Regions from separate parts of the Bacillus swezeyi genome, predicted to be linked through region 2. Evidence: riboswitches for the same ligand, from Rfam matches in the RefSeq annotation. Region 2 holds a riboswitch; each other region holds the start of a gene.
What was found. Region 2 has a riboswitch for S-adenosylmethionine ahead of metN (methionine ABC transporter ATP-binding protein MetN). Riboswitches for the same ligand answer to the same signal wherever they lie in the genome.
Positions count from the first base shown of each region.

Region 1: linked by a shared signal. The riboswitch ahead of RBH91_RS06470 (bifunctional homocysteine S-methyltransferase/methylenetetrahydrofolate reductase) and the one ahead of metN (methionine ABC transporter ATP-binding protein MetN) in region 2 are both predicted to bind S-adenosylmethionine.
Region 3: linked by a shared signal. The riboswitch ahead of mtnW (2,3-diketo-5-methylthiopentyl-1-phosphate enolase) and the one ahead of metN (methionine ABC transporter ATP-binding protein MetN) in region 2 are both predicted to bind S-adenosylmethionine.
Region 4: linked by a shared signal. The riboswitch ahead of RBH91_RS05310 (methionine ABC transporter ATP-binding protein) and the one ahead of metN (methionine ABC transporter ATP-binding protein MetN) in region 2 are both predicted to bind S-adenosylmethionine.

Region 1 covers NZ_CP133085.1:1,354,435-1,362,093, forward strand. Annotated here, with positions in the region: gene metH (methionine synthase) at 1-3,138, opposite strand, end outside; gene RBH91_RS06470 (bifunctional homocysteine S-methyltransferase/methylenetetrahydrofolate reductase) at 3,131-4,960, opposite strand; SAM riboswitch class I at 5,037-5,148, opposite strand; gene RBH91_RS06475 (YajQ family cyclic di-GMP-binding protein) at 5,226-5,717, opposite strand; gene RBH91_RS06480 (CvfB family protein) at 5,875-6,723, shown strand; gene RBH91_RS06485 (DUF3941 domain-containing protein) at 6,762-6,884, opposite strand; gene RBH91_RS06490 (spore germination protein) at 7,043-7,249, shown strand; gene RBH91_RS06495 (DegV family protein) at 7,290-7,659, opposite strand, start outside.
Region 2 covers NZ_CP133085.1:3,643,765-3,651,423, reverse strand. Annotated here, with positions in the region: gene RBH91_RS18260 (acetyl-CoA C-acetyltransferase) at 1-195, shown strand, start outside; gene RBH91_RS18255 (acyl-CoA dehydrogenase FadE) at 213-1,997, shown strand; gene RBH91_RS18250 (arsenate reductase family protein) at 2,114-2,470, shown strand; gene gcvH (glycine cleavage system protein GcvH) at 2,532-2,915, shown strand; gene RBH91_RS18240 (YusG family protein) at 2,970-3,206, shown strand; gene RBH91_RS18235 (toprim domain-containing protein) at 3,277-3,618, shown strand; gene RBH91_RS18230 (thioredoxin family protein) at 3,648-3,956, shown strand; gene RBH91_RS18225 (SCP2 sterol-binding domain-containing protein) at 4,077-4,424, shown strand; SAM riboswitch class I at 4,626-4,733, shown strand; gene metN (methionine ABC transporter ATP-binding protein MetN) at 4,864-5,889, shown strand; gene RBH91_RS18215 (methionine ABC transporter permease) at 5,882-6,550, shown strand; gene metQ (methionine ABC transporter substrate-binding lipoprotein MetQ) at 6,564-7,394, shown strand.
Region 3 covers NZ_CP133085.1:1,655,900-1,663,558, forward strand. Annotated here, with positions in the region: gene RBH91_RS08205 (carbon-nitrogen family hydrolase) at 34-813, opposite strand; gene RBH91_RS08210 (pyridoxal phosphate-dependent aminotransferase) at 908-2,098, shown strand; SAM riboswitch class I at 2,148-2,247, shown strand; gene mtnW (2,3-diketo-5-methylthiopentyl-1-phosphate enolase) at 2,334-3,551, shown strand; gene mtnX (2-hydroxy-3-keto-5-methylthiopentenyl-1-phosphate phosphatase) at 3,548-4,216, shown strand; gene RBH91_RS08225 (methylthioribulose 1-phosphate dehydratase) at 4,207-4,833, shown strand; gene RBH91_RS08230 (1,2-dihydroxy-3-keto-5-methylthiopentene dioxygenase) at 4,852-5,391, shown strand; gene fosB (metallothiol transferase FosB) at 5,419-5,871, opposite strand; gene RBH91_RS08240 (YkvA family protein) at 5,868-6,191, opposite strand; gene RBH91_RS08245 (aspartyl-phosphate phosphatase Spo0E family protein) at 6,394-6,639, shown strand; gene RBH91_RS08250 (sporulation kinase KinD) at 6,706-7,659, opposite strand, start outside.
Region 4 covers NZ_CP133085.1:1,113,205-1,120,863, forward strand. Annotated here, with positions in the region: gene RBH91_RS05275 (hypothetical protein) at 1-292, shown strand, start outside; gene RBH91_RS05280 (hypothetical protein) at 424-1,191, shown strand; gene RBH91_RS05285 (GntR family transcriptional regulator) at 1,196-1,576, shown strand; gene RBH91_RS05290 (ABC transporter ATP-binding protein) at 1,566-2,267, shown strand; gene RBH91_RS05295 (ABC transporter ATP-binding protein) at 2,304-3,227, shown strand; gene RBH91_RS05300 (ABC transporter permease) at 3,220-4,161, shown strand; gene cspB (cold shock-like protein CspB) at 4,277-4,477, opposite strand; SAM riboswitch class I at 4,824-4,937, shown strand; gene RBH91_RS05310 (methionine ABC transporter ATP-binding protein) at 5,038-6,042, shown strand; gene RBH91_RS05315 (methionine ABC transporter permease) at 6,043-6,693, shown strand; gene RBH91_RS05320 (MetQ/NlpA family ABC transporter substrate-binding protein) at 6,711-7,529, shown strand; gene RBH91_RS05325 (L-cystine transporter) at 7,642-7,659, shown strand, end outside.

The DNA of each region.
Region 1 (7,659 bases), 2.2 Mb from region 2:
GAGCCCTTCCGCAAGTTCAAGGGCAAGTGCTTGTACCGCGTGGCTTTTTAAATAGTCGCCTTCGGCTTTAAAGCGGTTTGCCACTTCCCGCACATGTCTGCCTGCTGTGACGGCGAAGAATGATACATAATCGAGTTCTCCCTTCGGCCGAATGTAGTCAGAGATGCAGCGGAACGGAAGTTTTTCTTGTCTTGGAAAAACAAACGTTTCAAGAATGCTGTCCCTGTTTTGCGGGTCTAGAATATGGAGCGAATCTCCGTCGCTATAGGCCGGGAAAAATTGATAGACGACAGCAGGGTCGAACCAGCCGTGTTTTTTACCGTCTCTGAGTAATTCGTCGACTAAGCCTTTCAGTTCAAGCGCTTTCGCGTTTTTTTCGGCCAAAAGCTTTTTAACTTTTCCTTTTAAGCCGAGGTGATGGCCGAGCAGCATTTGCTGATTTACATATGGCACAATATAGGCAAGGTCAATGTTTTTTAAGTAATGCCGTTTTAAATCTTCCGGAAGGAAGACGGGAGCTTTCGGGATGTGCACCCGTTTTTCAAGCATTTCAACAACCGCGGCTGACGGTTTTTTTGCAGCGGCGACTGCGGGTGCGTCCTGTTCTTTTTGGACAAGAAACTGTCCGGGGTCCGTCCTCAGCTGATTCGCGAGCGCTAAGCCATCCATCGCGTCTTTGGCGTATAGTACGGCTCCTTTATATTCAGGCGAAATTTTCATGTTCGTGAATTTTCTCGAAAGCGCCGCACCGCCGACCATAATCGGTACAGAAATATCGGCTTTATCCAGGTCCTGCGCTGTGACGACCATTTGCTGCGCCGATTTGACAAGCAGTCCAGATAAACCGATAATGTCTGGATTTTCTTTGCGGATCGCTTCAATCAATTCCTGAGGTGTCACTTTAATCCCGAGATCGACGACTTTGTAGCCGTTGTTGCTTAAAATGATATCGACCAGGTTTTTTCCGATATCATGCACATCGCCTTTAACGGTCGCCAAAATGATTTTGCCTTTGCCGCTGTCGTCTTTTTTCTCCATATAATTTTCGAGGAAGGAAACAGCAGCTTTCATGACTTCAGCAGACTGGAGCACTTCGGCGACGATCAGCTCATTATTATTGAAAAGCCGTCCGACCTCTGCCATGCCGTCCATCAGCGGACCGTTGATCACGTCAAGCGGTGTGTCATATTTTTTCAAGGCTTCTTCCAGATCAGGGATCAGTCCTTCTTTTGTGCCTTCTATGACATACTCGGCAAGGCGTTCATCAAGCGGAAGCGATGTCTTCGGCTGTTTGTCCGTTTTTTTCTTTCCGCGGTAAAAGCCGGTAAATACCGCAAGCGTTTTGTCATCTGTATGAAACAGCAGCTTTTCAGCCATCTCGATTTCTTCTTTTGGAATGGAAGCGAACCGTTCAAGCTTTTCCGTATTCACGATGGCATAATCAAGTCCGGCCTGTGTTGCATGGTATAAAAAGACGGCGTTCAAAATTTCCCTGCCGACGGGAGGGAGGCCGAAGGAAACGTTGCTGACGCCGAGAATCGTCAAACATTCCGGGAGTCTCTCTTTAATGAGGCGTATGCCTTCAATCGTTTCCTTTGCAGAGCCGATATACTGTTCATCACCCGTTCCGACGGGGAAGACAAGCGGGTCAAAGATGATGTCGCATGCCGGAATCCCGTATTTTTCGGTGAGCAGTTGGTGCGAACGGACTGCTATGTCAAGCTTCTTTTCAGCGGTGACGGCCATTCCTTCTTCATCGATCGTTCCGACGACGAGTGCGCCGCCGAATCGTTTGACGAGAGGGAGAATGTCCGCAAACCGCTCTTCGCCGTCTTCCAAGTTGATCGAGTTGATGATCGCTTTTCCCTGCGAATATTGAAGCGCCTTTTCGATCACCGTTTTGTCCGTCGAATCGATGACAAAAGGGGCTTTTACTTTTTTCATCGCTTCCTTCAAGAAGCCTTCCATATCTTCAGCTTCATCTCGGTCAGGATCGGCGAGGCAGATATCGATGACATGGGCGCCGTTTTTCACTTGAGCTCTCGCGATTTCGGCGGCTTCTTCAAATTTCTGCTCGGCAATCAGCCGCTTGAATTTTCGCGATCCGATCACATTTGTCCGTTCGCCGACAAAAAGAGGACGCATCGTTTCTTCATAAATCAATCCGTCAATCCCTGAGACGGTGTGCGGTCTTGCTCCCGAAGGGACAGGCCGCGGCTGCAGTGAAGCCACTTCATCGGCTAATGCTTTAATATGGACGGGCGTCGTTCCGCAGCAGCCCCCGACAATGTTCAGCCAGCCTTCTTCAGCAAAAGCCTTGATTTTTTTCGCCAATGACTGTGGAGATTCGTGATATTGTCCTTCTTCATCAGGAAGTCCGGCATTTGGATAACAGCTCACGGCCGTCTGGGCAAGCGAAGAAAGGGTCCTGATGTGATCCGTCATAAATTCAGGGCCTGTCGCGCAATTTAAGCCGACGCTGATCGGCTTCATATGTTCAAGGGAGATGTAAAAGGATTCGATATCCTGACCGGCAAGCGTCGTGCCCATAGGTTCTATCGTTCCCGACACCATAAGGGGAAGGGGGGTGCCGGTCTTTTCAAAGGCTTGCCGGATGCCGATAAAACCGGCTTTTACATTCAGCATATCCTGGCTCGTTTCAAGCAGCAAAAGGTCCGCTCCGCCCGTAATCAGCGCTCTCGCCTGTTCCTCGTAATTGGCGATCAGCTCGTCAAATGTCGTACCGCCTGTGACGGACAGGGTTTTCGTCGTCGGACCCATTGCGCCTGCGACGAACCTTGGCCATTCAGGTGTCGAATATTTTTCAGCGGCGGCTTTTGCGAGCCTGACAGAGGCGAGGTTTACCTCATAGGCGAGATGTCCGAGATCATACTCATCCAAAACAAGCCGGGTCGCTCCGAATGTATTGGTCTCAATGATATCGGCTTTAGCGGCGAGATACGCTTCATGGATTCCCTGGATGATGTGGGGCGCCGTTATGCTCAAGTGTTCATTACATCCTTCATAGGCCTCGCCTCCGAAGTCTGCGGCGGACAGATTGGCGTTTTGAATCATCGTTCCCATCGCCCCGTCAAGGACGAGGATTTTTTTCTTCAGCTGGTCATTGATGTTAGGCATTTGTCGTCTCCTTTTCTTTCTTGTGAATATAAGCCGTCAGTTCTGCGGTTAAATCAGATCGTAAAAACGGTGTGATCAAATAAATGCCGTTAAACAAATCGCATGCTGTATCAAGCAGAGAGCGCGCGATCGCAAGCCCTTCCTCAGCCTGTTTTTGCTTATCATTTCCCGCAAGCGCCATTTTTTCGCGGATCGCGTCTGACAGCTTGATGCCGGGAATTTCATTATGGATAAACTCCGCATTTCGGCTGCTTGTCAAAGGCATAACGCCGATATAGATCGGGGTTTTGAGATGCTTTGTTTCTTCATGAATCTTGATGAGCTGCTCCTCTGAGTAGACAGGCTGGGAAATAAAATAGTCAGCCCCGCAGTCGATTTTCTTCTCGATCCGTTTGACCGCTTTGTCAATATGTCTGACGTTCGGATTGAAGGCGGCCGCCACAGAAAAGTTCGTTTTCTTGCCGAGCGGTTTTCCCGAATAGGACAATCCTTCATTAAACTGTTTAATCAGGCTGATCAAATCGAATGATGTCAAGTCATAGACGGAGGTGGCTCCCGGGAAATCGCCGATCTTCGACGGATCTCCGGTAATCGCCAGTACATCTGACAGTCCGAGCGTATCAAGACCCATTAAATGAGACTGAAGGCCGATCAGGTTGCGGTCCCTGCATGTAATATGCACGAGCGATCTCATATCAAGCTGCTGTTTTAAAAGCGAGCCACAGGCAACATTGCTGATTCTCGGGGTGGCGAGAGAATTGTCCGCCAAAGTCAGGGCATCGATGCCGGCTGACTTCAATTCTTGGGCGGAGCGTAAAAACTTTTCAAAGTTTAATTGTTTAGGAGGGTCCAATTCGACGATGATGGACCGTTTTTCTTTTGCCAGCTCGTCTAAAGCAGGCTCTGTTCTTTCATGTCGGACGGCGGCCGCTGCTTTCTTTCTCGTTTTCACATGTTTTTCGGTGACCGGCGGAAGTCCTTTGACCGCTTCAGCCATCGCTCTGATGTGGTTCGGCGTCGTTCCGCAGCAGCCCCCGATGATGCGCGCGCCTTGATTGCGAAATTCCATCGCACTGTCTCTGAAATATTGATCATCTGTTTCATAGACGAGGCGCCCTTCGACTAGGGATGGGAGGCTGCTGTTTGGATAGACGGAAAGGTAGGCGTCTTCTAAAAGCGGCACTTCCTCAAGCGCATTGATCATGTGATATGGGCCGAGGCGGCAGTTGATGCCGACCACATCTGCTCCGAGGTCTGCCAAAAGCTTCAGGCCCTCGCTGAGCGAGGTTCCGTCTTGAAGAACGCCCTCTTCATGCATCGAAACGTTCAGAACGATCGGGAGTTCCGTTTCTTTTCTGGCAATCTTCAATACTTCGCGCGCTTCTTCAAGATCATAATAGGTTTCAAGAAGAAGACCGTCTGGCTGTTCATTTAGTAGAAGATAAAGCTGTTCGCGAAAGCTTCTTTTAATGTCTTCGAGTGAATACGCGTTTTTATTAAACGTCCGGATGCCGCCGAGCGTTCCGAGAACATGAGCGGAGCCCGCGGCAGAACGGGCGATGCGGACGGCTTTTTCATTGATTTGTTTCGTTTCGTCTTCAAGTCCGTATCTGGACAGCTTAATGAAGTTTGCACCATACGTGTTCGTTTGGATGATGTCGGCGCCTGCCTGCACGTACGCTTCATGGATGCGTTTCACCTCATCGGGCTTTGAGATATTCAATTCTTCAAAACAGCGGTCGATTCCGTAAGAATAGAGCAGCGTACCCATGGCGCCGTCAGCGATTAAAATTTTGCTTTTTATATCTTCAAATAAACCCATTGTTTTCCCCCTTGAAAATTTTGATAAATAAAAAAGTCTTCTGAAGAAGAAGACTTTTAAGCGACAAATGTCCGTCTTCTTATCTTCCAAGCAGTCTGCTTGCTGGATTTAGCACCTTGGTCATGAATATTCATTCACCGGTTGCTGAGGCTTCATAGGGCCAGTCCCTCTGCCTCTCTTGATAAGAACAGCTATTCAATTTGTATTGTTTACTTTTACTCAATTTACCGAAAATCGGGGGAATAATCAACAGTAAATTAAGAATTTATCGAAAATTTATAAATTGGACGTCAATCGGAAGGTCGGCTTCTCTGACAAGGCCGATGATTTGCTGGAGCTCGTCTTTATTTTTTCCGGTTACACGGATTTGATCATCCTGCACTTGGGATTTGACCTTAAGCCCCGATTTTTTGATCAAATTGTTGATTTTCTTTGCGTTTTCTTTATCGATGCCCTGCACCAATTTGCCGCGCTGTCTGACGGTGCCGCCGGAAGCGTTTTCCAGTTTGGCGTATTCGATGTTTTTTGTCGGGACATTGCGCTTGATCAGTTTGCCGACAAGGACGTCTTTGAGCTGGTTCATTTTAAATTCGTCGTCTGAGACAAGCACAAGCTCGTCACCGTCAAGTGTGATGTTGCTTTTTGATCCTTTGAAATCATAGCGTGTGCCGATTTCTTTAAGAGCGGTTTGAATTGCGTTTTGAACTTCAGGCATCTCAACCTTTGACACGATGTCAAATGAGCTTTCTTTTGCCATGTGAAAACCTCCATCCATTTTACTTATGAGTCAATTATAGTAGAATAAGGTGAAACTTCCAATATGGTACGGTTTTGCCTGGCCGTTATCTGGCAATAATTTGAACATTGGAGGAATACATCAATAGGACAGGTGCATGAAGAAAGGAAGAATCAATATGAGACCGGGACAGCAATTAACTTTGCAAATAGATCACAAAGCCGACTACGGGTACTTTTTGACGGACGGAGATGAATCGATTCTCCTCCATCACAGCGAGATCATTGAGGATATAGATGGTCTGGAAGAAGTCGACGTCTTTGTGTATGTCGATCATGAGGGGCGCTTGGCGGCTACGATGAGAAAACCGATCATCAGCGCTGATCACTACGATTGGGTAGAAGTCGTGGATGCCGTCAGCGGCATGGGGGTGTTCGTCGATGTCGGGCTCACAAAGGATGCGCTTGTCGCCATCGAGCATCTACCGCCTTATGAATCAGTCTGGCCTAAAAAAGGGGACAGGCTGTACTGCATGCTGAAAATCACGAGCCATGGACGGATGTTTGCCAAGCCGGCTCCGGAGGATAAGATCAGCGAGCTTTTTCACGATGCTTCGCCTGATTTCATGAATAAAGAGCTTTCAGGAACTGTATACCGTCTCATCGCTTCGGGATCTTTTATGATTTCCGACGGCGGCATCAGGGGGTTTATCCATTCATCGGAAAGAAAAGAAGAGCCGAGGCTGGGTGAGAAGCTGACGGCAAGGGTGATTAAAGTCAAAGAAGACGGTTCGGTTAATTTGTCGCTTCTGCCGAGAAAGCAGGATGCCTTGTCTGTAGATGCCGAAGAAATTCTGTCCTATATAAGATCGAGAAACGGCGCGATGCCGTACTGGGATAAGAGCGATCCTGAAGACATCAAAACGCGGTTCAATATGAGCAAAGCGGCGTTTAAAAGGGCGCTCGGCCACCTGATGAAACAGGATAAGGTCTATCAGGAAGAAGGCTGGACATACGAGAAAAAATAGAGGAAGCGGCGGCGTTCTGTTTGGACGCCGCCAATTTTTTATAGATGATGCGGTTTTTTCGAATCTTGGTGTTTTCCGGCTTGTCTGTTCTTTTCGGCGAGCCGGTTTTTTTGCTGGTTGACGGCGTTGTTGTCAACCGGTTTTTTATCGTCATCTTTCATGAGGCGGCACCTCCCGTCAAAATGTTGCTTTTAGAATGCTCACCTAGGATGGAAACTATGTACTCTCTTTAGCCTGATGTTTTTTTGCCGGGAAGTTTATGCCTTCTAGTATCAACAGCATAAATATATTTATATGACCCAAAAAAAGGAGAAATGGTATGAAACATTGCTGTTCGGTTTACATTCATCATGTTGGAGACGGAGGAATTGTGAATTTTGGCGGGGCGTACAGGATTAGTCCGATCACGATGGAGAAAGTCGTCGAGGGTGCCGGAGGTCCAAATATCGGCCTTGCGGCTGCCGACTTTTTTGGCAGCCAGCTTTCACCGGCAGTCGGCGAAGAAACAATTACCGAAGAAAGCTGAATGATGAAGGCCTGCTTTTATAAAAGCAGGCCTGACTTCATTATCTTTTTTCTTTCCCTGGGAAAAAGATGGCCAAGGTTCCCGGACCCGCATGGGCGCCGACGGCTGAACCGATCATGTTGACGACGATCTCTTTCGGCTGAAATTCAGCTTCTATCAGCCCTTTGATTTCTTCGGCTGTTTCGGCGTCATCCCCATGGCTGATGCCGATCGTCTGATCGCTTAAATCCAGGCTTCTTTCTTTCATCAGCTCAATGATTCGTCTCAGCAATTTCTTTTTGCCTCTGATTTTTTCCAAGGGGACAAGCTTTCCGTCTTCAACATGCAGAAGCGGCTTAATATTCAAAAGCCCCCCGACAAATGCCGATGCTTTGCTGATTCTGCCGCCTCTGGCCAAGTAGGTCAAATCG
Region 2 (7,659 bases):
GCGCTCGGCATCGATGAAGAAAAGGTCAATGTAAACGGCGGAGCGATCGCGCTGGGTCATCCGCTCGGCTGTACGGGCACAAAGCTTACCCTTACACTGATCCACGAAATGCGGCGCAGAAATGAACAATTCGGCGTTGTGACGATGTGCATCGGCGGAGGCATGGGAGCAGCAGGAGTATTTGAATTAGTTTAAATAAAGGGGATGGGATCATGGAACAAACAAAGGATGATTTGAAAAAAGGCGGCGCTTTTCTTGTAGAAGATGTGACAGCCGACCAGATGTTCACACCTGAAGACTTCACTGACGAACATAAAATGATTGCCAAAACGACGGAAGATTATATTATCGGCGATGTTCTTCCGCATATTGATGAGATTGAAGAACACCATTTCGAGCACTCTGTCAGGCTTCTGAAAAAAGCCGGGGAGCTCGGACTCCTCGGCGCCGACATCCCGGAAGAATTTGGCGGGTTCGCCCTTGATAAAATCAGTTCGGCACTCATCACCGAAAAATTTTCAAGAGCAGGCAGTTTTTCTTTATCATACGGCGCTCACGTCGGCATCGGGACGCTGCCGATCGTGTTCTTCGGATCACACGAGCAAAAAGAAAAGTATCTGCCGACGCTTGCTTCAGGCGAAAAATTTGCCGCATATGCATTAACAGAGCCGGGCTCAGGATCTGATGCGCTGGGGGCAAAAACGACAGCCGTTTTGAATGAAGCGGGCACTCACTATATATTAAACGGAGAAAAACAGTGGATCACAAACTCCGCTTTTGCAGATGTTTTTATCGTATATGCGAAAATAGACGGTGAACATTTTTCGGCATTCATTGTTGAAAAAGACTTTCCGGGCGTTTCGACAGGACCGGAAGAGAAAAAAATGGGTATTAAAGGCTCATCAACCCGCACACTCATTTTAGACCAGGTTCAAGTACCAAAGGAAAACCTGTTAGGTGAACCAGGAAAGGGTCATATCATTGCGTTCAATATATTAAACATCGGACGCTATAAGCTGGCCGTCGGTACGATCGGCGCTTCCAAACGGGTGATTGAGCTGTCAGCTGCCTACGCAAATCAGCGCAGACAGTTCAAGACGCCGCTATCCAAATTCAGCCTAATCGGCGAAAAAATCGCCAACATGTCAGCGAAACTCTATGCGATGGAAAGCTCTGTTTATCGGACGGTCGGGCTTTTTGAAGACAAAATGGGCACCTTGAGCGAAGAAGACCAAAAAGACGGGAGGCAGATTGCAAAAGCAATTGCCGAATACGCCATCGAATGTTCGTTAAATAAAGTATTCGGGTCAGAAACGCTTGATTATATTGTTGACGAAGGCGTCCAAATCCACGGCGGCTACGGATTTATGCAGGAATACGAAGTGGAGCGCGCCTACCGCGATTCACGGATTAACCGGATCTTTGAAGGGACAAATGAAATCAACCGCCTCATCGTACCGAGCACATATTTGAAAAAAGCCTTAAAAGGGGAGCTGCCGCTCTTTGAGAAAGCAAAGGCGCTTCAGGAAGAGCTGATGATGCTCATGCCTGAAGAACCGGGCGACGGGGTCTTGGAACAGGAGAAGCATTTGCTGAAAAATGCCAAAAAGATCGCGCTGCTGACCGCAGGGCTTGCTGCACAAAAATACGGAAAAGCGATCGACGCAGAACAGGAGATCCTCGTGAACATCGCTGATATTGTCAGCCAAGTTTATGCGATGGAATCAGCCATTTTAAGAACCGAAAAAGCTGTCTCGGCATTTGGCGAAGAAAAAAATGCACAGAAAATCCTGTATACGCAAATTTTCACACAGGAAGCTTTTCAGGAAATTGAAAGCCATGCAAAAGAATCGTTAATTGCGGTGGAATCAGGCGATTCGCTGCGGATGATGCTGTCCGCCCTCCGTAAACTGACACGCTTTACGCCTGTCAATGTCATTGAGAAAAAACGCCAAGCTGCCAAAGGAGTCTTTGAAGCAGAGAAATTCATCGTTTAATGAAAAGGCCCTGCAATTACAGCGGGGCTTTTTAGCTGCCTGATGAAAGCAACGTTTTAGGTTTTTAAAAAGATCTGTGTTAAAATAGCCTCGGATCATTCGAGAGGGGTGAACGCATGGCTTTGGATTTTTATTGGTACCCGAAATGCGGGACTTGCCGAAAAGCGAAAAAGTGGCTTGAAGATCACGGAGTAGAAGTAAACGGGATACATATCGCTGAAGAGCCGCCGAGCAAAGAAAAGCTGAAACAGCTTTTTGAAAACAGCGGACTTGAATTGAAAAAGTTTTTCAATACGAGCGGACAAAAGTACCGCGAACTTGGCTTAAAGGATAAGCTGCAAGACATGTCTGAAGATGAACAGCTTGAATTGCTGGCTTCCGACGGTATGCTGATCAAACGTCCGATTACAACTGACGGCAGGAAAGTAACCGTCGGTTTTAAAGAAGATCAGTTTAAGACGTACTGGTTATAATGTATGAATATGTGATATCTTCAATGTAGGATGATTTAAAACATTTTATGGAGGGGTTAGCATGAGCACACCAAAAGAATTGCGTTATTCGGAAGAACATGAGTGGGTTAAGACTGAAGGAGACAAAGTCAGAATCGGGATTACTGATTTTGCCCAATCCGAGCTTGGAGACATCGTTTTTGTCGAGCTTCCTGAAGTGGGAGACGAGATTAAAGCGGACGAGCCTTTTGGAAGCGTTGAATCTGTTAAAACCGTTTCAGAATTATACGCCCCGATCAACGGGAAAGTCGTTGAAATAAACGGAGATTTGGAAGACAGCCCTGAATTTGTCAATGAGTCTCCGTATGAGAAAGCATGGATGATTGTCGTTGAACCGGCTGACACTTCAGAAATCGACGGCTTGATGACTGCAGAACAATATGATGAAATGACAAAAGAAGCCTAATTTAGGATAGCAGCCCGTCATTTGGATACTCTATAAAAAGAGGGGGTGTCCAAATTGACGCTGAAAAAAGAGCGGATTGATATAACAGAACATGTGAAGGGCCATTTTAAAGACGGCGGCATGCAGCTGTATCATGAAAATGAACCAATCGGCCGTATGACCGGCATGGATCAATACGAACTGGAATCTGGATACTATTTCCAAGATGGTAAATTCTACAAAATGGCTGATACCACAAGTGCACCCGATGCAAAATATGTAGACTGTGATGACCAGCAAGGCTGGTGTTAAACGGCTCAGGCGGTGAATATTCACTGCCTTTTTTCACAAAAAATCTATTTTTCTCTTAAAGGTGATCCATATGCCAGAAATCGAAAAAGTCATGATCGTCGAGGGGAAATCCGATAAGCTGAAGGTAAAACGTGTCATCGAAGAACCTGTTGACATTATATGCACGAACGGAACGATCAGCCAAACAAAGCTCGATGAATTTGCCGAGAATCTGTATGATAAAGACGTTTACATATTGGTGGATGCCGATGAGTCCGGTGAAAAGCTGCGCCGGAAGCTCAAAAGGGAACTGCCTGAAGCATCCCATTTGTATATTGATAAAGCCTATAAGGAAGTCGCTTCAGCCCCGGATCACCATGTGGCAGAAATCCTCTTTCGGTCAAATATTCGAGTGCATACAAAATTTTTATGATAAAAAAGTATAGAGGTGCGGTTTAACATATGCAGGAACTTCAAGAACGAGAATTAAAACAGCTTGAGCAAAAGACCTGTCTATTGTATTTATACACCCCTTTTTGCGGGACCTGCCAGCTGGCCGGAAGAATGCTGGAAGTCGTTGACGACATGCTTGCAGATGTTCCTTTCTATAAAAATAATCTCAATTATTCCCCAACATTCGCCAAACAGCATGAAATTGAAAGTGTGCCGTGTTTTCTCCTTTATAAGAACGGGCGCATCGTCAAAAAAGAGTATGCTTTTCATTCTGTTTCCCACTTATATGATATGATTAAACAAAATGCTGTTGATTAAGGGTGTTTTTGACATATTTCTCGGGAAATAACCCTCAAAAACTTGTCGAGCAATTCATAAAGGACTCCCGTTGTATGCAGAGAATCTGTAAGTATGACCAATTTACAGGAGGTTATACAGTTGGAGAAAATAGGATTGATAGAAAGAGAGGACCGGTCTCTTTTTTTAAAACCTCTATTATCCACAACGGCTTTGCTGATTACATTTCAAGGTGAAAAAGAAGCTTTTACGTTAGCGATCAATGAACAGGGGGAAATGGAAAAATCAGCCATACCGAAAAATGCTCATTTGACTTTTTTTGGGGATCAAAGCGAGATTATCGACCTTCTTCATGGAGATATTTCCCTGCAGCAGCTCGTACAGCGCGGCACCGTCAAGGTAAAAGGCTCTTTCAGGGCTTTATTGAAGCTCGAAGCGATTTTATGGCTTACGGACGGTTTCTTCAAAAACAGCGACCTTCATTTATAAAATTCTTAAAATGTTGGAAAAACGACAGATTGACAGTGTTAAGGCAGAACAGTGAGGCGGACATTCAGTTCGCCTCTTTTACCTGTTGATCATATCGGGTAGGCCGTTTGTCTTAAGAAAAGTAGTTGACAACTATTTTTTCGCATGATATCTTAATTTAAGAATTCCGATCATCATAAATTAAAAAATGAATATATGATTCTCTTATCCAGAGAGGTGGAGGGAAGTGCCCTATGAAACCCGGCAACCATCAACATATGTTGAAATGGTGCCAATTCACACGAAGCGTTAAGCTTTGAAAGATGAGAGAAAGGCCAAGACTTTTCAAAAGCCTTTCTGCTCAAGTGTGCAGAAAGGCTTTTTTCATTGATCATCAGGAATTCAGGAAGCATACTTGACTTAGACGTCGAAGAATAGAGCAAGAAAGCAGGTGATGGCTTTGATAAATCTTCAAGGTGTTTCAAAGGTTTATCAGTCAAAGCATGGAGATGTCAATGCTGTCCAGGATGTCACCCTTACGATAAAAAAAGGTGAAATCTTCGGAATTATTGGATATAGCGGAGCTGGAAAAAGCTCCTTAATCCGTCTTTTGAACGGACTTGAACAGCCGACTTCAGGTACAGTTGAAGTCGCGGGCCGAACGATAGGCGAAATCAAAGGGAAAAAACTGAGGGATGCGAGAAAGGAAATCAGCATGATCTTTCAGCATTTCAACCTTTTATGGTCGAGAACAGTCCGCGACAATATTGCCTTCCCGCTGGAAATTGCCGGCGTCAGCAGGGCAAAACGTTTAAAAAGAGTCGCTGAACTGATTAAGCTCGTCGGTCTTGAAGGAAAAGAGAACGCCTATCCTTCCCAGCTGAGCGGCGGACAGAAGCAGCGAGTCGGGATCGCAAGGGCGCTCGCGAACAACCCGAAAGTTCTCCTTTGTGATGAAGCGACATCAGCGCTTGATCCGCAGACAACTGACTCGATCCTGGGTCTTCTGTCTGATATCAATGAAAGACTCGGACTGACGATCGTCCTGATCACACATGAGATGCATGTCATCAGAAAAATCTGCCACAGAGTGGCCGTCATGGAAAACGGCAGGGTTGTCGAAGAAGGCGATGTATTGAACGTCTTCAGAAAACCGAAGGAAGAAATGACAAAGCGCTTTGTTCAGCAGGTAACCGAACCGGAAGAAACGAAGGAAACCTTGAAACAGTTCCTTGATGAAACGACATCAGGGCGGACGATTAAGCTCGCCTTTGTCGGCGAAGCAGCTGAAACACCGCTGATTACGCAGATCATCCGAAAATTTGATGTTGAAATCAACATTCTTCAAGGGAAAATCTCGCAAACGCAGGACGGCGCTTATGGTTCATTGTTCATTCATGTAGATGGAGAGCCGCATGAAGTCAATGAAGTGGTTGAATTCATCAAGAGCCGGCAGGTAGAAGCTGAGGTGATCACAAATGTTTGAAAAACTGTTTCCCAATGTAGACATGGAGCAGCTGTGGGAAGCCACATATGAAACGATTTATATGACAGGAATTTCCCTTTTCTTTGCTTTTATCATCGGAGTCATTCTCGGTATGCTGCTGTATTTGACTTCAAAAGGGAATATTTGGCAAAACGGAGCGATTAATGCGGTGATCGCGGCAATCGTCAATGTGTTCAGGTCTATTCCATTTATTATATTGATTATTTTGCTTCTCGGTTTCACAAAGTTTTTAATGAGTACCATTCTGGGGCCGAACGCGGCACTTCCAGCGCTGATTATAGCGTCCGCTCCGTTCTATGCCCGCCTTGTGGAAATCGCTTTGCGCGAAGTCGATAAAGGTGTGATTGAAGCGGCGAAATCAATGGGGGCGAAAACATCAACGATCATTTTCAAAGTGCTCCTGCCGGAATCAATGCCCGCGCTCATTTCGGGCATTACGGTTACAGCGATTGCGCTGATCGGTTCAACCGCCATGGCCGGTGCGATCGGGTCGGGCGGACTCGGCAACCTTGCATATGTAGACGGATTCCAAATGAATAATCCCGATATTATATTAATCGCAACTATTTTCATCTTGGCTATTGTGTTTATCATCCAGTTTATTGGGGATTTGATTACAAATAAATTAGACAAACGTTAGGGAGGACATCAACATGAAAAAAGGTTTATTAACTGCTTTATTCATCATTTTTGCCGGCGTTTTGGCTGCTTGCGGATCTTCTAGCAGCGAAGGTGATAAAGACAGCAAGGTCATCACTGTCGGAGCGACGCCGACGCCGCATGCCGAAATTCTTGAGGAAGCAATACCGCTTTTGAAAGAAAAAGGATACGAGCTTAAAATCGAGAAATTCACAGACTACAAACTGATCAACAAAGCGCTCGTTTCTAAAGATCTTGACGCGAACTACTTTCAGCATGTTCCATATCTTGAGCAGGAAATAAAAGAAAACAAAGACTATGATTTAGTTAATGTCGGTGCAGTCCATCTTGAGCCATTCGGCATCTACTCAAAAAAATATAAATCATTAAATGACCTGCCTGACGGTGCAACCATTATTATGAGCAACAACGCCGCTGAGCAGGGCCGCATGCTGGCAATGCTTGAAAAAGCCGGCTTGATCAAGCTGAAATCAGGCATTGACAAAGTAGACGCAACGGTGAAGGATATTACGGAAAACAAGAAAAACCTAAACATCAAAAACAATGTCGCGCCTGAAATGACGGCAAAAGCATATGAAAACAATGAAGCTGACGCCGTGTTCATCAACGTGAACTATGCGATCCAAAACAAGCTGAATCCGAAAGAAGATTCAATTGAACTCGAATCTCCAAAAGACAATCCTTATGCAAACATCATTGCGGTGCGCAAAGGTGATGAAGATTCAGATAAAGTCAAAGCGCTTCTTGAAGTATTGCGTTCTGATGACATCAAAAAATTCATCGATGAAAAATACAAAGGCTCTGTCATTTCTGTATCTGAATAAAGGAAACAACCCCCGGTTTGCAGAAAACCGGGGTTTTCAGCGTGTCGACAAACCCTCGCATTCGTTGTCAGGCCTGCGCGTCGGTGCTCACGAATTCCAACATTCGCTCCGCTCCGATGCTCACCCTTCCTAGACTGCAAGGGTTTTCAATCACGCTGAAAGGATGACAAAATTCTAAAACTTTAAACCGTTTTAGGATTTTGTCAACAATCTACAAACCCCGGTTTGCAGAAAACCGGGGTTTTTTCGCGTAATTTTTGAAATA
Region 3 (7,659 bases), 2.0 Mb from region 2:
TTACCAGTATCACGGTTTTCTTGTCAATACTTTTTAATATAAATCTTTGCGGATGTCCTCAAAAACCGGAATTTGTCCTCTCGCTTGATCAATGTCATTCAGATCAATCTCAGCTTTGACAACCGTTTCTTCATGTCCGGCTTCTGCGAGTACATGCCCGAGCGGATCTATGATCATGCTGTGGCCGGCAAATTCGTTTGCAGGGTCTTTTCCTGAACAGTTGCAAGCTGCGACAAAGCATTGATTTTCAATGGCTCTGGCTATTAAAAGGCTTCGCCAATGATCGAGCCTCGGCCGGGGCCATTCCGCCGATACGAAGATGATGCCCGCTCCTTTTGAAGTGTGCTTCCTGATCCATTCCGGAAAACGGATGTCATAGCAGATAAATCCCGCAGCTCGTGCACCTTCAATCTCAAAACTGCCGTCAGCCGAACCGGAAGATAAATAGAGATGCTCATCCATCAGCTGAAAAAGGTGTGCTTTGCTGTATTCTTTGATCAGGTTTCCGTTTTTGTCTGCGATGTACATGGTGTTGTATACACCATTCTTTTTTTTAACGGCGACTGAACCGCACACAATATGGACATTGTTCGCTTTCGCCGTTTTCTGAAGCCATGTCTTGGTTTGTTTTCCGTCTTCGTCGCCGATTGTATCAAGGTTTTTTAAATCATAACCCGTCGTCCAAAGTTCGGGGAGAACAAGGATATCCGCATGGCTGCTTTCCGCTTCAATCAGCCGTTCTGCTTTTTTGAAGTTTTCTGAAGGGTTGCCGTAAGATATATTGAATTGCAGGCAGGAAATCGTCCGTTTCACTCTGGGTCACCTCATTTTTTACTTTACATTTTACCTTTAACAATATATGATGATGGACTATCATTTCAAGAATTTTTCAAAGCGGGTGAAAAAAATGAAATTTGAGCTTTCAAATGTGCTAAAAGAGCTGCCGGAGCAATTTTTTGCTTCCTTGGTCAAAAAGGTGAATGCAAAAATCGCAGCCGGCCATGATGTGATCAACCTCGGTCAGGGAAATCCCGATCAGCCGACACCGGACCATATTGTCGAAGCGATGGCAGAAGCCGTGCGCAACCCCGAAAATCATCAATATTCCGCTTTTCGCGGGAGCCGTTCGCTGAAAGAGGCGGCAGCCGAATTTTATAAAAGAGAGTATGGCGTTTCTGTCGATCCTGAACGGGAAGTCGCCGTATTGTTTGGAGGAAAAGCGGGTCTCGTAGAGCTGCCGCAATGTCTGTTAAACCCGGGTGATGCCGTGCTTGTTCCTGACCCGGGATATCCCGATTATTGGTCAGGTGTTGAGCTGGCAAAAGCCGTCATGGAAACGATGCCGCTCACAAAGGACAATCACTTTCTGCCCGACTTCAGCGTGATTCCGGCAGATGTAAAAGAAAAAGCGAAGCTGATGTACTTGAACTATCCGAACAACCCGACGGGAGCCCAGGCTACATCTGCTTTTTTTGCAGAAACCGTCCAATTCGCCAAAGACAACGGCATTTGCATCGTACATGATTTTGCCTACGGGGCGATCGGCTATGACGGCCAAAAGCCGGTCAGCTTTCTTGAAACAGAAGGCGCAAAGGAAGTCGGAATCGAAATTTATACACTTTCTAAAACGTACAATATGGCGGGGTGGAGAGTCGGCTTTGCTGTGGGCAATGCCTCTGTGATCGAAGCGTTGAATCTTTACCAGGATCATATGTATGTCAGCCTTTTTAAAGCGGTGCAGGACGCCGCAGCGGCCGCTCTGCTTTCAGATCAAAGCTGCGTAAAAGAGCAAAATGAGCGGTATGAAAAAAGGCGGGACGTCTGGATCAAGGCTGTACGCGATATCGGTTGGGACGCCGCTGCCCCGGAAGGCTCTTTTTTCGCATGGATGCCTGCCCCGGAAGGCTATACATCAGAGGAATTTTCAGATTTGCTTCTGGAAAAAGCCAATGTCGTTACAGCGCCGGGGATTGGATTCGGCCAATATGGCGAAGGCTATGTGCGAGTCGGCCTGCTCACCAGTGAAGAGCGCTTGCAGGAAGCGGCGAACCGGATCGGCAGGCTGAATATTTTTAAGAAGACCGGAGTCTGTCATTGACAACGGGGGAAAACGATGGGATAATTCAAAATAATTTATAAAATCAATATTCTTATCAAGAGCAGGCAGAGGGACGAGCCCGATGAAGCCCGGCAACCGACTTTTAAAGCACGGTGCTAAATCTTGCAGCTGGCGCTGAGAGATAAGGATTCGAATCGCAGAAACGAAACCTCTTTTTAGCACAGATGCAAAAAGAGGTTTTTTTATATGCATGCAAACAGGAAGGAGCTTAAGAATGAGTGAACTTAAGGCAACATATGTCCTGACAGATCCCGGAGCTCATCCAGAAAAGCGGGCTGAACAGATTGCACTCGGCCTGACGGTGGGGTCTTGGACGGATTTGCCGCAGCTGAAGCAGGAGCAATTAAAAAAGCATAAAGGACGCGTCGTCCGGGTTGAAGAAACAGAAGGCGATTTGGGAGAAAAACAGGCAGTGGTCACCATTGCCTATCCAGAAGCCAATTTCACCAGCGATATTCCGGCCGTCTTGACGACCGTTTTTGGAAAGCTGTCACTTGACGGAAAAGTCAAATTGGCAGATTTGGCATTTTCCAAAACGTTTAAACAATCACTGCCAGGTCCGGCATACGGGGTGTACGGCATTCGCAAAAAAATCGGCGAATTTGAAAGGCCGCTATTGATGAGCATTTTCAAAGGCGTTATCGGCCGCAGTATGGAAGATTTGAAGGAACAGCTGAGACAGCAGGCGCTCGGCGGGGTGGACTTGATCAAGGATGACGAAATCTTGTTTGAAACCGGCAGTGCCCCTTTCGAAAAACGAATCATCGAAGGCAAAAAAGTGCTTCAGAACACCTATGAAGAAACCGGCCATAGAACGCTTTACGCCGTTAATTTGACGGGAAGGACGCTGGAGCTGAAAGGCAAAGCGAAAAAGGCCGCTGAGCTAGGTGCCGATGTTTTGCTGTTTAATGTATTTGCCTACGGGCTGGATGTCCTCCAAAGCCTTGCAGAAGACGACGAAATACCGCTGCCGATTATGGCTCATCCGGCCGTCAGCGGTGCACTTACTTCTTCACCGTATTACGGTTTTTCCCATTCACTTTTGCTGGGCAAGCTGAATCGTTATCTAGGGGCTGATTTCAGCCTGTTTCCTTCTCCGTATGGAAGCGTCGCCCTCGCGAAGCGGGAAACGCTCGCCATTCATGATGAATGCACGAAAGAGGATGTCTTTAAACCGTCTTTCGCCGTACCGTCGGCGGGCATTCATCCCGGCATGGTCCCGCTCTTGATGAAAGACTTTGGCATTGACCATATCATTAATGCGGGCGGCGGCATTCACGGCCATCCAAACGGAGCCGCAGGCGGAGGAAGGGCGTTTAGAGCGATCATCGAAGCCGTTCTTGAAGCCGAGCCTGTCGAAGAAAAAGCAAAACGCTCCCCTGATTTAAGACTCGCCCTTGAAAAATGGGGGAAGGCCGAGGTTTCTGTATGAGAAAGCCGCTGATCATCTGCGATTTTGACGGGACGATTACAACAAATGACAACATCATCAGCATCATGAAAAAGTTTGCTCCGAAAGAGTGGCTCGCTTTAAAAGACGGCGTTCTCTCCAAGGAACTGCCGATCAAGGAAGGAGTCGGGGGCATGTTTGGGCTTTTGCCGAGCAGTCTCAAGGATGAGATGACGGCATATGTACTCGAGCAAGCGAAGATCCGTGATGGGTTTAAAGAATTTGTTTCCTTCCTGGATGATCACGGGCTCCCATTTTACGTCATCAGCGGGGGTATGGATTTTTTTGTTTACCCTTTGCTGGAAGGGATTGTGGAAAAAAATCGCATCTATTGCAATCAGGCTGATTTTCAAGGTGACAGCATCTTGATCAAATGGCCGCATCTGTGCGATGACAAATGCGAAAATGAATGCGGCTGCTGCAAGCCTTCGATCATCCGCAAGCTTCAGGGAGAGGGAGACTTCCTCGTGATGATCGGGGATTCTGTTACAGATGTTGAAGCAGCCAAATGTTCTGATTTGTGCATAGCCCGTGATTATTTGCTGAAGGAATGTGAAGATCTGCATTTGCATCATGTTGCGTTTGAGGATTTTTACGATGTGAAACGTACACTTGAAGAGACCTTGGAGGTGAAGGAATGGTTGTGAAGCAAAAGCGCTGGCAGGAGCTGGCCGAAGTAAAAAGGGAACTTGCGGCAAGAGATTGGTTTCCTGCAACCAGCGGCAACCTTTCGATCAAAGTATCGGATGAACCGCTGCGCTTCCTGGTCACAGCAAGCGGGAAAGATAAACGAAAAGAGACGAATGAGGATTTTTTGCTGGCCGATGAAGAAGGCAGGCCCGCAGAAAGCGGCCATTCCCTTAAGCCGTCAGCAGAAACGCTGCTTCATGCGTATGTCTATCAAAAAACAAATGCGGGCTGCTGTCTCCATGTGCATACCGTTGACAATAACGTGATCTCAGAGCTATATGCAAGAGAGAAACAAATCACATTTAAAGGCCAGGAAATCATCAAGGCTCTCGGATATTGGGAGGAAAACGCGGAAATCACCATCCCGATTATCGAAAATACCGCCCATATTCCAGATTTGGCGGCTGAGTTCGCCGCCCGTCTGTCAGGCGATTCGGGGGCTGTCTTGATCCGGAGCCACGGCATTACGGTCTGGGGAAGAACGGCGTTTGAAGCAAAGCGGGTGCTTGAAGCTTATGAATTTTTGTTCAGCTGGCATGTAAAGCTAAAAGCGTTCAGGCCAGAGTACGTCTAAAAAAGGAGGAAAAGAGGCATGGCAACGATCCGTATTCATGATGAACAAAACACAACCATCGAGCAGCATGAAGAGGTGGAACAATTTCTTGAGCAGCAGAAGGTTATTTATGAAAAGTGGGATATCACAAAACTGCCTGCTGGTTTAAGAGAAAAATATGAATTGACAGACGAAGAAAAACAGGAGATTTTAGATGTTTTCGCAGCGGAAATTAAAGACATCTCAGAGCGCCGCGGTTATAAAGCGCAGGATGTCATCTCGCTCTCTGATCAACATCCTAAATTGGATGAACTGCTGAAAAATTTTAAACAGGAGCATCATCATACAGATGATGAAGTAAGGTTTATCGTCAGCGGCCACGGCATCTTTGCGATTGAAGGGAAGGACGGCACATTTTTTGACGTTCTGCTGAATCCGGGAGATTTGATCTCTGTTCCGGAAAATACCCGTCATTATTTCACACTTCAGGAAGACCGGAAAGTCGTAGCCGTCAGGATTTTCGTCACGACTGAAGGATGGGTGCCGATATATGAGAAGGAACATGCTCAACAGTCATAAAAAAAAGCGTCTCAAGGGACGCTTTTTTTACTTGTTTTTTTCATGCAATGCTTGGATATGGCCCTCATGAAATGACAGATGGGGCTTTTCTTGTTGATAGTATTCGAGCCGGTCGAAAACAGAACCCGTGTGGAGCTCGAATTTATGTCCGTCAGGATCGGAAAAATAGATCGAATCTTTATCACCTTTATGACGTTTTCTTCCTGTTAGCACATTCACGCCTAAATCTCTTAATTTCTTCTCCCAATCAAGCAAATCTTCCTGATTGATGGAAAAGGCTATGTGTGTGTAAGAATCGTGAATCTCAGTCCGCTTCAAATCCTTTTCTTCGTTCAATGCAAGCCAGATCCCATTCAGGTCAAAATAAGCAGTTTTCTCTGCTTTTACGAGCCATTTGGCATCAAACACTTTTTCATAGAATGAAATAGAGGCTTCAAGATCAGAGACTGAAAACAGCAGATGATTAAGACCTTGAATCATTTGACATCATCCGCCCCGTCCGTTTGCAATGCTTCAAAACCAGCCAGTTCTTTCGCGATTTGCCTGAATAGAAAGGCGAGCACAGCAGCATCATCCAGCCAGCCCGCTCCTGCGAGAACATCCGGTATCACATCAATGGGAGACAGTACATAGATAAAGGCCAGAGCGGCCAGTAAAATCGTTTTTTTAGGGAAAAGCGGGTAGTTTCCTTTTCTCCACGCTTTACATGCGCTGAAAAACAATTTGAGGCTGGAGAACGCTTCTCTGACAGCGAATAATGTCCTCAGTCTTAAAGCCGGCTTTCTTATGTTTTTTCTCATCAAAAGACCTCCTGTAAAAGGAAAATGCTTTCCAGTGTTTATCTTATTTTATCCTTGGGTATAATTCAACAAATCTATTATACTGATTTCGAAATATTTTTTTGAAAAATAGGTTTACAAAATAAGTATAATCTGTAATAATGCTCAAGTACGCAAAATCTGGGTGATTCACGAAACTTTAACGCGGTAAGGGGTGAAGCGTATGCAAAGATATTTAGAGAAAGAAGCGCTGCTGGTCTCCATCAACGAAAAGCGGCAAATGATGGTTGAAGCTGCTGAAGTCTATGGATATACAGGGGATGAGACGATTAAGCAGAGCCAGGAATTGGATCAATTAATTTATCAATATCAAAAATTGTCGATGAATGATCATTATACACCAGACAAGCCGCTGCATGATTTTTTAGATGGCATCGACTGTCTGATTGTTGAAAAATATACAGCATAATGCTGATGAATCAAAAAAGAGCTGCCGTTAAACGGAATGCCAGCTCTTTTCAGAGCGGGAGCTGCTTTAGTCATCCTGTTCTTTTGAAGTCGGAAGCGTGATCGTTACGGTTGTGCCTTTATGCCGCTCGCTTTCGATCTGAATGGTTCCTCCATACATGGAAATGATTCGCTTGCAAACGACAAGGCCGAGTCCGGTTCCTTTTTCCTTGGACGTGACAAAAGGCTGGAAAATCTTCTCAATCATCTCTTTCGGAATGCCCTCTCCGACATCCTTCACAACAATTTCTGCTGTTTGTTGATCATGTTCAATTTGAATCAGCAGTTTCCCACCGTCTTTCATTGATTCCAACGAGTTTTTGGCGACATTTAAAACGACTTGCTTAATATGATCCTTTTTACAGAAAACGTATGCCGGATTTTCCGCACGGTTCTTGAACTTCACTTCGACATTATATAAATTGGCTTCAGAATGAATAATCGGCATGATCTCGTCAATCATTTCATTCAAGGCATTTAGCTGCCATTGTTCAGCCGTCGGTTTTCCAAGCACAAGAAACTCACTGACGATCTGGTTGATCCGCCGGATTTCCTGATCGATGATCGAGAAATACATTTGATCTTCTTTAGATTGATATTTTTTCTGAAGAAGCTGGATGAATCCGCTGATTCCGGTCAGCGGATTTCTGATTTCATGGGCGGTGCTGGCCGCCAGGGTGCCGATTAATTCCAGCTTTTGCGCTTCATTCTGGGCGCGTTCCTGTTTGGTCCGCCGTTTAAGCAAAACGTATTGAATCAGGAGGAACATAATATTAAGCAGGATAAAGATACTTAAAAAGGACAAGAGAAGACTGTGAACAAGTTCATCAAGCTGAACAGGTTCAGGATAGACTTCAAGCTTCCAGTCGATCTGGTCCAAAAAAGCATCAACAGTCCCGCCGTCCGGCTTCTCAGCAGGCGAGTGACCGGCCGAGAAGAGGACTTCGTTCTTCTGATTGAGAATTTTGATGTAAAGCTCAGG
Region 4 (7,659 bases), 2.0 Mb from region 2:
TATCGGACTTGTGGTGTTTAATGTACGTTCGGCATCTCCTGCAAAACCTGAACCTGCTGAGGAGCCTCGTGTTGAGCGCACTTCCCCGGTTCAGGTGGAAGAAGAGGCGCCGGAAGCGCCGGAACCAGCTTTCGGCGAAAATGATCAGTATGTCATGACTGATCAAACATATCGGGAGATACTGCAAAAGTTTCAAACACCAAAAGAACAAAATAACGCCCCTAAAGAAGAAATGGATGACATGGATTACCGAAATGCATTGAAGTCCATGAAGAAACGGGATCAAGATTAAAAGCAAATTCGCTGGGTATCAGCGGGTTTGCTTTTTTTTTCGGTTTTTTTAAAAATTTTATTGTCATTTCTTCTGTATCAGTGTACTATTGTCGTAGTACACTGATACAGAGATTTAGAGGAGGATATCGTTTGAAATCTTTCAGCGGTTTATTTAAAAAAGATTTGCTCACCTCAAGATTTTGGTTTCTTACTTGGGTGCTCTTGATGCTTTTTGCGATCACTGCAAGCATTGTTTTTGCCCGCTATACAGACGAACCGATGGTGTTGTTTGGGGCGTTTGCGACCATCTTATTGTTTCATATTCTGTTTTGTCCACTCATGATGATCAGCCAGCTTCACTTGGAAGGGAAAACCCAGTTATGGCTGTATAATCCGAATAAGGGTGCGGTTTTGCTGCTGTCAAAATTGGCGTCAGCCGCCGTGTATCAAATGGCTTCCCAGGCGATTCTTTTTATGTTCGGATTGGTTGTCAGAGGCGTCCTGGAATCCCTGAGTGACAGTCTGTTTTCGGTTTGGGATATGATGATTGTCAACATCGCAGTCTTTTTCGGATCAGTGTTGTTTTCAACGTGGGTCATGTTTCTGTGGACGATATATGAAACACTTAGAAAATATCCGGCCATCAAAAAAATCCGCTGGCTCATTCCTTTATTGATCTACTATGCTTATGGATTGATAGAAGGGCTGTTCATCAAGAGCGGTCTGTTTCAGGCTGCACAGGAGTTTTGGAGCTTTTCCATAAAGACGAATTTCAAATTTCACTATCAGAATTCAGAATGGACTGTTGCATTTTCTAAAATTGATCTTCCGGGTGTTCTCCTGGTGTATTATGCGGTTTTAGGTGTCTGTCTATTCTATTTTTCCGGCAAGATACTTGATAGAAGAGTTGAGGTGTAATGCGATGGCAAATGATTTTTCTTCATCAAAGCCGATCTACAAGCAAATTGCCGAACAGCTTTTCAAAAGAATGGTACGCGAAGAGATCAAGCCGGGAGAAAAACTGCCTTCCGTCCGTGAGCTGGCTGTCGAGACACAAGTAAATCCGAATACGATTCAAAGAACCTACAATGAAATGGAAAGGATGGGCATCGTGGAGACCAGGCGGGGACAGGGAACTTTTGTTGTTGAAAAGTCGGAAGTGATTGATGATTTAAAACGGGAGATGCAAGCCGAAGTCATCGGACAATTTGTGCTAAGCATGGAAGAACTCGGTCTGTCTAAACAAGATATGCTGTCTGAGCTTGACCGTTATCTACAGAAAGGAGATCCAAATGAACATTGAGCTGAGAAATGTCACGAAAAAGTACGGCAAAGATTTCGCGCTCAAAGATGCAGATCTGACTCTGTCTCCCGGCAAAATTTACGGATTGGCCGGACCGAATGGCAGCGGCAAATCAACGATCTTAAAGCTGATCACAGGGCTTACTTTTCCGGATTCGGGAACGGTTTTTATTGAAGGAAAGCCCGCAGCCCGGCACATGGCTGAAAGTATCGCCTATTTAACAGAGCTTGATATGTTTTATGAGCCTTTCCTTGTAAAGGATATGATTTATTTTTATGAAAGCCAGTTTGCCGATTTTCAGACTGATAAGGCCTTTGACCTTTTAGAAGATATGAAAATCGCTGGGGATAAAAAAATCGGAAGGCTTTCCAAAGGGAACCGAGGCAGACTGAAGCTTGTGCTGACATTGGCGCGCAATGCACCAGTCGTGCTGCTTGATGAGCCTCTTTCAGGCCTTGATCCGCTGGTGAGAGAATCGATTGTCAAAAGTCTGCTTACAAATCTTGAGCTTGAAAAGCAGACGGTGATCATCGCCACGCATGAAATTCATGAAATCGAACCGATTTTGGATGAAGTGATCGTCGTCTTAAACGGGCGGATTGAGGAAAAAAAGGATGTCGAAGAGCTTCGTGAAGAATCAGGGGTTTCGCTTTTACAATGGCTTAAACAGCTTATCAAAGAAAAATCATGATGAATCTGCAACTTCAAAAGTCGGGAGGGGAAATCAGTGGAAACACTGCTGCAATTAAAAAACGTCTCAAAAACGATCAGAGGAAAGAAAATTATCGACGGATTGAGCTTTGATGTACACGCCGGAGAGATATTCGGCTTTTTAGGGCCGAACGGCGCCGGAAAAACGACGACGATCAGGATGATGGTCGGTCATATGAACATCACCGCTGGAGAGATTGCCGTGTGCGGTGTGAGCGTAAAAGACAATTTTGAAAAGGCTGCCGGCCATATCGGGGCGATCGTCGAAAATCCTGAGCTGTATAAATTTTTAACGGGCTATCAAAACCTTCAGCAATATGCGCGCATGACAAAAGGCGTGACAAAAAAGAAAATCGATGAAATCGTCGAGCTCGTCGGTCTGAAGAGCAGGATCAATGATAAGGTCAAAACGTATTCTTTAGGCATGAGGCAAAGGCTCGGCCTTGCTCAAAGTCTTTTGCACGATCCAAAGCTGCTGATCCTTGATGAGCCTACAAACGGACTTGATCCGGCTGGAATCAGGGAAATCCGCGATTATTTAAGAAAACTGACAAGGGAAAGAGGCTTGGCCGTCATCGTTTCGAGCCACCTTCTTTCTGAAATGGAACTGATGTGTGACAGGATTGCCATCATTCAAAACGGCAAGCTGCGCGATATTCAACATGTGCACGGAGCTGCCGCGGACGAGAGAAAGCGCTATTTCATCCAGGCTGATGATGTAGACGCCCTGCTTCGCGAGGCTGCTGGGTTTGGAGACAGACGGGTTGAAAAAGTTCAAACGGGAATAGAAATCAGCCTCTCGAAAGGTGAAGTTCCTGATTTCATTAAACATTTGACCGACGGCGGCATCCGCTTATATGAAGTGAAGGTCATCAACAAATCTCTGGAAGACCGATTCTTGGAAATCACCGCAGAAGATGAGGAGGCTCAGCATGTTTAATCTCGTTGTTAATGAATGGATCAAAATTTTCAATCGAAAAGGAACATACGTCATGATCGGGTTATTGCTGTTATCCGTCATCGGACTGGGCATCATGACCAAGACTATAGGCGAAAGCGGCGTGAGCGCAGATTGGAAAAAGGAATTGGCGCAGGAAAATGCGGATATGAAACAACAGCTTGAAGGCGTCAATAATCCCGTTCTTGAACAAAACTACAAAAAGTCGATCGCCATTAATGATTATCGAATCAAGCACGATTTACCGGAGGATGGAGAGTATTCGGTATTGTCGTTTATCAATGATGCCATAGATGTAATTCCCATGATCGGACTGTTTGTCATTACGGTAGCGGCGGGGATTGTCGCAAATGAATTCAGCTGGGGAACGGTGAAACTTCTTGTCATTCGGCCGATCAGCCGCTTTAAAATATTATTATCCAAGTATCTTACGGTGCTGCTGTTTGCGCTGGCTTTGCTTTTCATTTTGTTTGCAAGCGCGGGCTTAACAGGTCTTCTTTTATTTGGTACGGGAGAAAGCAGCCAGGTGCACCTTGCGTATGTGAATGGAAGCGTAGAAGAGCAAAGTCTTCTGCTGCACTTAGCCGGCAGCTACCTGCTGAATTCGATCTCACTGTTCATGATGTCGACGATGGCATTTATGATTTCAGCCGTTTTCAGAAACAGTTCTCTTGCCGTAGGGATTTCGATCTTTCTGCTTGTCATGGGTGGAACGGCGACAGGCCTACTTTCAATGAAATTCGATTGGGCGAAATACATCTTGTTTGCCAACACGGATTTAACGCAGTATTTTGACGGAACACCGCTTGTTTCAGGAATGACGTTAGGGTTTTCGATTACGGTGCTGGCTGTCTATTTTATCGTTTTTCAAGTGCTGGCTTTCGGCGTATTTACAAAAAGAGACATTGCTTCATAAGCGGTTTTGGAACGAAAGCATAACACCGGTTTCCGGGCGTTATGCTTTTTTTAAAACATAAAAAGACTGCTGACGATAAGTCAGCAGTCTTGTATGAAGATCAGCGGTTCCCAGCTTATGCTTTTGTTACGTTAGCAGCTTGTGGTCCGCGGTTTCCTTCAACGATTTCGAAAGATACAGATTGGCCTTCTTCCAAAGTTTTGAAGCCTTCGCCTTGAATAGCAGAGAAATGAACGAATACATCGTCTTGTCCTTCAACTTCGATGAATCCGAATCCTTTTTCAGAGTTAAACCATTTTACTTTACCTTCTAGCATGAAATTTCCTCCTAAAGCGATAACGCTTAAATTCACTATTCTTGCTCTAAAACAAACTTCCAAGACGAAAACTCTTACAAAACTTTCTTCTTAAAGATAGTTCGAACAAAAATAATTACCTTTACTTTACCAGTGTTTAAGCGAAATTACAACTGCTAAACGCAAATTTTTTTAAAAAAGTGAATTTAGTTAGGATTGTGAGACGGAAAAATGAAAAACCGCACCGGCAGGGGAAGCACTTTGAAAGGCAGCTTTCCCATGCCGGTCCGTAGAAAGCTCAAAAAACCCTCATTGACAACATTCCGAAGAAGCTGTAAAGTTAGGTAAAACTTTATACATCAACAACTTCTTATTCAGAGAGGCGGAGGGAATTGGCCCTATGAAACCTCGGCAGCGGGTTCTGTGCGATACAGAATACTGTGCCAACTCCAACAAGCCGTACAGGCTTGAAAAATAAGAAAAGCGGATGCACTCAAATATTCCCTTGAGCTGATAGGCTTCTTCTTATTTTAAATAAGAAGAAGCCTTTTTTGTTATCTAAAACACGGAGGAGGATCATCATGATTACATTTCAAGGGGTTGAAAAAGTGTATGAGAGCGGCGGACAGAAAGTCCGTGCGCTGAATGGCATTGACCTTCATGTCAATAAAGGGGAAATATACGGAGTCATTGGATTTAGCGGAGCAGGCAAAAGCACGCTGATCCGCTGTGTCAACTTTCTCGAAAAACCGACGGCGGGAAAGGTATTCGTTGGCGGTCGGGATTTAACATCATTGTCAAAAAGCGAAATCCGCTCTGTGAAACGGAAAATTGGAATGGTGTTTCAGCATTTTAACCTTTTAAATTCGAAGACTATTTTCGCAAATGTCGCGGAGCCGCTTGTACTCGTCAAAACACCGAAAGCCAAAATCAAACAAAAAGTGATGGATCTGCTTCGTTTTGTCGGCCTTGAGGATAAAGCGGGCGATTATCCGGATCAGCTTTCAGGCGGGCAAAAACAGCGCGTCGGCATCGCGCGGGCGCTGGCGACAAATCCGGAGGTTCTGCTTTGTGATGAAGCCACATCTGCGCTTGATCCGCAGACAACCGGCGAAATCCTGAAACTGTTAAAGCGTGTCAACGAGCAATACAATATTACGATTCTTTTGATCACCCATGAAATGAATGTCGCAAGAGAAATTTGCGACAAAGTCGCTGTGATTGAAAAAGGAAGAATCATTGAATCAGGCAGTGTGTTTGACGTTTTTTCCGCACCGCAGACAGACACATCCAAAAGCTTTATTCGATCGGCTATAGATCATGAGATTCCTGAATCGATCCAAAAGCTGAATGTAAAGCATCTCTACCAATTTCAATTTATCGGGGAATCATCAGGGAAGCCGTTTCTCTCCCGTGTATCAAAGCGATTTGATGTGGAAGTCAATATTCTTCACGGAACGATTACAGAACTCCAAGGCATTCCATTTGGCAGCATAACGGTCGAGCTGCAGGGAGAAGACGATGAAATCAGGCGGGCTCTAGATGATATCCGTAAAGAAAACATTCGAGTAAGGGAGGTTTCATAGATGCTTGTTACATATGACCAAATCATCAATGCACTGTTAGAGACGATACAGATGACTCTTTTTTCACTTTTGTTTTCAAGCATCATCGGAATTCCGCTCGGGATTTTGCTCGTTGTCACAAGAAAGGGAAATCTCCTCGAAAATAGAGCGGTTTTTACGATTGTCAATGCCATCATTAACATTTTCCGATCTGTGCCGTTCATTATTTTAATGGTTGCTTTAATCCCGATAACACGGCTGATCGTAGGGACGTCAATCGGAACATCGGCTGCGATTGTGCCGCTTACTTTTTATGCGGGGCCATATATAGCAAGGCTTGTAGAAAACTCTCTTCTTGAAGTGGACCCCGGGGTCATTGAAGCAGCTGAAGCTATGGGGGCCACCCCGCGGCAGATCATCTTTCGATTTTTGATTCCGGAAGCGCTCGGTTCATTGGTGCTGAGCTTTACGGTTGCGACAGTCGGGCTTGTCGGGGCTTCGGCAATGGCTGGTGCAATAGGCGCCGGCGGACTCGGAGACTTGGCGATCACTTACGGCTATCAGAGATTTGATACGCTGACGATGATCATAACGGTGGCGATGCTTGTCATCGTTGTACAAGGATTGCAGACATCAGGAAATGTGCTTTCAAAAAAAATAAGAAGAAGATAAAAAGAGAGGTAGACGTAATGAAGAAATTTGCTTTGATCATCATCGTTCTTTTGTTTGTCATTGTGTTTGCAGGATGTGCAGCAAATTCGGACAGCAAAACGATTAAAATCGGCGTCAGCGGAACGGATACGAGAATATGGGATTTCGTGAAGAAAAAAGCGGAAAAGGAAGGATTGAAGCTTGAAATCGTCAAATACTCAGACTATGTTCAGCCAAATCAGGCTTTGGCAAGCGGAGACATCGATGCAAACGCCTTTCAGACGATATCTTATTTTAACACGTTTAAAAAAGAACGCGGCCTTGACTTATCGCCCATCGGCACGACGATTATCGCTCCGATGGGGGTGTATTCCGACAAATATCAATCAGTCGGCGATATTCCTGACGGCGCAAAAATCGCAGTTCCAAATGAAGCGACCAACATGGGAAGAGCGCTGCTCCTTTTGCAGTCGGCGGGATTGCTACAATTAAAGGACGGCTTTGACGGCAACGGAACACTTGATGCCATTAAAGAAAACCCTAAAAACTTGGAAATCACAGCAGTGGCGGCGGAGCAGACTCCCCGTGTCCTCCCTGATGTGGCTGCTTCTGTCATTAACAACGGTATCGCGGTTGACGCCGGCTTGCACCCTGTAAAAGATTCAATCAAACTGGAAGACGAAACAGCGACGCCGTATATTAACATCATTGCCGCCAGAACAGAAGACCGTAATCGCGAAGATTTAATAAAAATTGTGGAGCTTTATCAAGCAGACGATACGGCTGAATTTATCAAGAAGGAATTTGACGGGGCACAGCTGCCAACGTTCGTTCCTCTTAAAGAAATCGGAGAATGAAGAAAAGCTCCAGGCCCATTTTTGGCAGCAGGTATAATTCCTACTTGACCAATCAGGTTTGTTGTATTATAGTTTTCTAATGTAAAAAAATTCTGGGGGTGCTTTTGTTATCATGACATTCTTTATTATT